Linked DNA regions of Blastochloris viridis. The protein of the gene in region 1 binds, or shares a complex with, the protein of each later gene. Links are inferred from orthologs where the notes say so. Each region holds a gene or a part of one and is shown in the gene's direction. Other genes may lie near its edges. The genes, in order: BVIR_RS09485 and xseA.

The links.
Region 2: the proteins of BVIR_RS09485 (region 1) and xseA are in contact, whole or in part, in a cryo-EM structure (PDB 8TXR), measured with the Escherichia coli proteins. The link is inferred for Blastochloris viridis from one-to-one orthologs.

What each region holds. Positions count from the first base shown.
Region 1 is NZ_CP012946.1:2,141,825-2,144,808, forward strand. The notes cover bases 199-2,869. They hold BVIR_RS09485 (exodeoxyribonuclease VII small subunit), read left to right. Parts: upstream 199-1,243; coding sequence 1,244-1,495; downstream 1,496-2,869. Other genes in these bases: BVIR_RS09480 (2-hydroxyacid dehydrogenase), read left to right, coding at 199-1,149; dxs (1-deoxy-D-xylulose-5-phosphate synthase), read left to right, coding at 2,136-2,869. In the rest of the region: more of BVIR_RS09480, read left to right, coding at 118-198; more of dxs, read left to right, coding at 2,870-2,984. UniProt on the Escherichia coli protein: Bidirectionally degrades single-stranded DNA into large acid-insoluble oligonucleotides, which are then degraded further into small acid-soluble oligonucleotides.
Region 2 is NZ_CP012946.1:821,076-824,211, forward strand. The notes cover bases 202-3,024. They hold xseA (exodeoxyribonuclease VII large subunit), read left to right. Parts: upstream 202-774; coding sequence 775-2,274; downstream 2,275-3,024. Other genes in these bases: BVIR_RS03640 (Maf-like protein), read left to right, coding at 202-377; yacG (DNA gyrase inhibitor YacG), read left to right, coding at 399-617; BVIR_RS03655 (DUF2093 domain-containing protein), read left to right, coding at 2,386-2,610; lpxK (tetraacyldisaccharide 4'-kinase), read right to left, coding at 2,618-3,024. Also shown: more of BVIR_RS03640, read left to right, coding at 1-201; more of lpxK, read right to left, coding at 3,025-3,136. UniProt on the Escherichia coli protein: Bidirectionally degrades single-stranded DNA into large acid-insoluble oligonucleotides, which are then degraded further into small acid-soluble oligonucleotides.

The sequences.
Region 1 (2,984 bases):
CGGAATTTTCGCCGCCCGCCCGCCGGAGCGGATCGCCTGCAGCGCCGATGCGACCGCACCGGCGCCGCGCCCTCACCCCCAACTGCGCCGAGCCGGCCCGGCGCTTGAGGCAGGCTGATGCAGGTCGCAGTGTTCTCGACCAAGCCCTACGACCGTCGCTTTCTCGACACCGCCAATGGCGGGCGCCACCGGTTGCGCTACCTCGATGCCCGCCTGTCGGCCGAGACCGCGCCGCTCGCCACGGGTGCGGATGCGGTGTGCGCGTTCGTCAACGACGAGTTGGACGCCGAGACGCTGCAGGCGCTGGCCGGGCTCGGTGTCCGCCTGATCGCGTTGCGCAGCGCCGGCTTCAACCATGTCGACCTCGCCGCGGCCCATCGTCTGAAGCTGCCGGTCGCCCACGTGCCGGCCTATTCGCCGCACGCCGTTGCCGAACACACGCTGGCGCTGATTCTGACGCTGAACCGCAAAACCCACCGCGCCTACAACCGGGTGCGCGAGGGCAATTTCGCCCTCGACGGCCTGCTCGGGTTCGATCTCGCCGGCAAGACCGCCGGCGTGGTCGGCACCGGCCAGATCGGCGAGCTGGTGTCGCGCATCCTGATCGGGTTCGGCTGCACCATCCTGGCGCACGACGTCCGCCCCAACCCGGCCTGCGAGGCGATGGGGGTGCGTTACGTCGAGCGCGACGCGCTGTTCGCGTCGTCCGACATCGTCAGCCTGCACTGCCCGCTGACGCCCGAGACGCGCCACTTCGTCAACGATGCGCTGCTGAAGCGGACCAAGCGCGGCATGATGCTGATCAACACCTCGCGCGGCGCCGTGATCGACACCGCGGCGGCGATCCGCGGCCTCAAGAATGGCACCATCGGCAGCCTCGGCCTCGACGTCTACGAGGAGGAGGCGCACCTGTTCTTCGACGACCGGTCGAACCGCGTCATCCAGGACGACGTGTTCGCGCGCCTGCTCACCTTCCCCAACGTGCTGATCACCGGCCACCAGGCCTTCTTCACCGCGGAGGCGCTGCGCAACATCGCCGAGACCACGATGGCCAACCTCACCGCATTCGAGACCACCGGCCGCGCGGTGCACGAGGTGCCGGCGGAGAAGGTGGCGACGACGAGCACGTCGCTCGGCCAGCGCGCTTGACGTTTCAACCACCCGATCGACACATCCCCCCGCCATTGCCCCCCTCCCTCTCGCCCGCTATCACTCGCGGCTCTTGCATCCCCAGGAGGCGCCTGTGACCACCCAGCCGCATGCCGACATCACCACCCTGTCGTTCGAGACGGCGCTCGGCGAATTGGAGAAGATCGTCGGCCGGCTGGAGCGCGGCGATGTTCCGCTGGAGGAATCGATCGCCATCTATGAGCGCGGCGAGGCGCTGAAGGCGCGCTGCAGCCAGTTGCTGGCGGAGGCCGAGGCGCGGGTCGAGCGCATCACGCTCAACGCCGACGGCAAGCCCACCGGCACCGCCCCGCTCGACCCTGAGTGAGCGCGTTCGACCCGGCGCCGGCGCAAGTCCGGGGCATCGGCCGGTCCAACCCGTTGGGGCCTAACGCCGCAGTTGGGCGATGCGGGCGGCCGCGCCGCCGGCCCGTCGTTCTCCACCGTGGTCACGACTGCGTGCGCGCTGGCCCGCGCGCCGCACGAGGGCGGCGACGCTGGGACTTGGAGGGGACGAACGCGGCGGGCCGCTCGCTATTCCCATGACAAAACAATGACGTGGCTGTTCGGAGCCCGCCCGGTTCCGCGGCCCGACGGCCAATGTTGCGCGTCGTCGGCATAACACTTTCGACTGACGGCCCACTTGCCGGAGCGGGCGGCGGGCTGCTGCGGCCTTGCCGCGCGAGGGGCGGAAGCGGCGTTGGATTTTACGAAAACACTCCGTTTGGCCAATTGCTTAGTCCGCCTCGGCGTTTTCCTTAGAACCGCAGCACGCTTAAGGGGCCACCCCGCATTGCGCCGGCCGGTGGAGCCCGCTAAGTCTGCCTCGCGAGATCCGTCGCCTCGAGCGGTCTCTGGCCGCGCGGGATGGTGTTTTGTCGTCCGTTCGCCGGAAACGTCGGTTCCGGCGGGAACTCGGTGCCCTGCGGCCAAGGCGAGGCCGTTACGGCGCCAATCTGTCGCTTCTGGTGTCCACCGTGTCGAAAACCCCCCTGCTCGATCGCATCCGCACCCCCGCCGACCTCCGCCAGCTGACCGAAGACCAGCTCGCGCAGCTCGCGCAGGAAGTCCGCGACGAGATGATTGAGGTGGTATCGGAGACCGGCGGCCATCTCGGCGCCGGCCTCGGCGTGGTCGAGCTGACGGTGGCGCTGCATTATGTGTTCGACACCCCGTTCGACAAGCTGATCTGGGACGTCGGCCACCAGGCCTATCCACACAAGATGCTGACCGGCCGGCGCGACCGCATGCGCACCTTGCGCCAGGGCGGCGGCCTCAGCGGCTTCACCAAGCGCACCGAGAGCCCGTACGATCCGTTCGGCGCCGGCCATACCTCGACCTCGATCTCCGCCGCGCTCGGCTTTGCGGTGGCGCGCGACCTCAAGGGCGAGCCCAACAACGTCATCGCCGTGATCGGCGACGGCTCGATGTCCGGCGGCATGGCCTACGAGGCGCTCAACAACGCCGGCGCGATGGATTCGCGGCTGATCGTGGTGCTGAACGACAACGACATGTCGATCTCGCCCTCGGTCGGGGCGATGTCGGCCTATCTGTCGCGCCTGCTTTCGGGCAAGACCTACCTGTCGCTGCGCGACATCGGCAAGCAGTTGTCACGCCGGTTCGGCCGCACCATCGACCGCACCATCACCCGCGCGGTCGAGCACGCCCGCGGCTTTCTGATGGGCGGCACGCTGTTCGAGGAGCTCGGCTTTTATTACGTCGGCCCGATCAACGGCCACGACCTCGACAGCCTGTTGCCGGTGCTGAAGAACGTGCGCGACGCCGGCGTCGGCCCGGTGCTGCTGCACGTCGTCACC
Region 2 (3,136 bases), 1.3 Mb from region 1 along the record:
CGGTCGGCCGCCGCATCCTGCCCAAGGCGGAGCTGGCCGACGAGGCGCTGGCGTGCCTGAAGCTTTTGTCCGGCTGCTCGCACCGGGTCTATACCGGCGTGGCGCTGGTCACGGCGTCGGGCAGCGTGCGCACCCGGCTGGTCGAGACCCGGCTGCGCTTCAAGCGGCTGTCGCGCGAGGACACCGAGGCCTATCTCAGCTCGGGCGAGTGGCGCGGCAAGGCCGGCGGCTACGCCATCCAGGGGCTGGCCGGCGCCTTCGTGGTCAAGCTGGTCGGCTCCTACACCGGCGTGGTCGGGCTGCCGCTGTACGAGACGCTGTCGCTGCTCGGCGGCGAGGGCTACCCGGTCCACGCCGATTGGGCGAGCAAACTCTAACGCTTGGCGGCCGAGGGAACGATGACCAAGCCGGCTTCCGACCAGGACAAGCCCGACACCGCTTCACCGTCGGCGAAGCCGTGCCCGATCTGCGGCAAGCCGGCGGAGCGGCGCTGGCAACCGTTCTGCTCCAAGCGGTGCGCCGACGTCGACCTCAACCGCTGGCTCACCGGCGCCTACGCCATTCCGGTGGTGGAGAACGACGAGACGCCGGAGGAGGAGGGCGGGACGGCGGAGTGACGGCGCGCAGGTCGTTGTGTCCCGTCATCCCGGCCAAGCGGCAAAGCCGCGCGAGCCGGGATCGAGTGACGTTACGGTTTGCCGACGGCCCCGTGTCTCGCGACGCCCGCCGGGGCGACGAGGTGAACGGTCGCGGTCCTGTGTGTAAACTCATCCCATGACCGACGCCCCTCGCCCGAATCTGCCCGAATTCTCCGTCACGGAACTCTCCGCTGCGCTGAAGCGCACGGTCGAGGAAACGTTCCCCTACGTGCGGGTGCGCGGCGAGGTGTCGGGCTTCCGCGGCGTCCATTCCTCCGGCCACGCCTATTTCGCGCTCAAGGACGAGGGCGCCCGCATCGAGGCGGTGGTGTGGAAGGGCGTCTACGGCCGGCTGCGCTTCAAGCCGGAGGAGGGGCTGGAGGTGGTCGCCACCGGCCGGCTGACCACCTATCCCGGCTCCTCGAAGTACCAGATCGTCATCGAATCGATCGAGCCGGCCGGCGCCGGCGCCTTGATGGCGCTGCTGGAGCAGCGCAAGGCGATGCTGGCGTCGGAGGGTCTGTTCGACCCCGCCCGCAAGCAGCTGTTGCCGTTCCTGCCGCGGGTGATCGGCGTCGTCACCTCGCCGACCGGCGCGGTGATCCGCGACATTCTTCATCGCCTCGCCGACCGCTGTCCCTGCCACGTGCTGGTGTGGCCGGTCAGGGTGCAAGGCGAGACCTCGGCCGCCGAGGTCGCCGCCGCTATCGCCGGCTTCAACGCGCTCAAGGCGGGCGGCCCGATTCCGCGCCCGGACGTGCTGATCGTCGCCCGCGGCGGCGGCTCGCTGGAGGATCTGTGGTCGTTCAACGAGGAAATCGTGGTGCGTGCCGCGGCGGCGAGCGACATCCCGCTGATCTCGGCGGTCGGGCACGAAACCGACACCACCTTGATCGACTTTGCCGCCGACGTTCGTGCGCCGACGCCCACCGGCGCGGCCGAGATGGCGGTGCCGGTCAGGGCCGAGCTGCTCGCCCAGGTCGCCGACCGCGGCAGCCGGCTGGTCGGCGCGCTGGTGCGGCTGGTGCAGCGCCGCCGCGACCTGCTGCGCGGTGCGGCGCGGGCGCTGCCGCGGGCGGAGGCGCTGCTGGCCGGGCCCCGCCAGCGGCTCGACGCCGTCGCCGACCGGCTGCCGCGAGCGCTTACCGCCAACAACCAGATCCATCGGGGCGCCTTTCTCCGCGTTGCCGGCCGGCTGACGCCGCGGGCGCTGGCGTGGCGGATCGGCCGCGACCGCGACCGCATCGAGGCGTTCGCGCGGCGCCTTTCGACGGCGCGGACCACGCAGCTCCGCGACGCCCGCCAGCGGCTGGCGCATGACCGCCAGCGGCTTGCGACCCTGGGCGCGCGGCTCGGGCCGGCGTTGGCGCGGGCGCTCGCCGCAAAGCGCGAGCGGCTGGCTGGCCGGACGGCGCTGCTCGACGCCTTGTCCTACCACGCGGTGCTGGCGCGCGGCTTTGCGCTGGTGCGCGACGCCGAGGGGCGCGCGGTCCGCACCGCCGCCGCGATCAAGGCGGGCGATCGGCTGGAGATCGAGTTCGCCGACGGCCGCGCTCCGGCGGTGGCGGGCGGCGGCGGCCGTCCGGCTGGCGCCAGGCGGCGCTCGGGGTCCGGGCAAGGCTCGCTGTTTGATTGAGCGCCGGCGGCGGGGTGATCCCCGCGACAAAGGCTTGGCGAGAGCGGCGCGTGGCATTATGTCTGCGGTAGGCGCCGGCTGATCGTCCGGCGCGGTTGTCGCGAGGATGCCGTGCTCAATCGCTACGACAGGTCGCCCAATCCGGTGGGTGAGGCCGAGGTGAGATACCTGGATGGTGACTTCCGCATCATCCGGCCGGGGGCATATGTCCGCTGCGCGGTGACCGGCGAGCCGATCCCGCTCGACGAGCTCAAATACTGGAGCGTCGATTTGCAGGAAGCCTATGCCAGCCCGACCGCGGTGCTGCAGCGGCTGCATCCCGACCGCGCCCGCTGACAAACCGTCAGCGCCGCAGTGCCTCGGCCAACAGGCCGCGGACGCGCGGCTCATCCTCAAAGACGAGGCGCACCGGCAGCGTCCGGCAGGTCTGCGCCAGCGTCTCCAGCGCCGGGTCGCCGGCGAGACGAACCCTGTCCTTTTCCGTGGTGACGAGCGCGAGGTTTTCGCGCGCGGCGTGGTCGAGCAGCGCTGAGGCGTCGGCGGCGCTGTAGCGGTGATGATCGGGAAAGGCGACGAACCGCGCCGGCGGGCGGCCGAGCGCGGCCAGGGTGTCGGCGAATTTCTGCGGGCGCCCGATGCCCGCGAACGCCAGGATCGGGCCGAGCCCCTCCAGGGGCGCAGCGTCCGGTTCGAGCCGGGCGCGCAGCACCGGCAAGGGCGCCGCGTCGATCGACGGGCCATCGCCGACCAGCACCATGGCGTCGGCGCGGTCGAGCTGGGGCCGGAGCGGCGCCCGCAGCGGGCCGGCCGGAAACACCCGCCCGTTGCCGAGGCCGACCGCGGCGTCGACCACCAGCAGCGA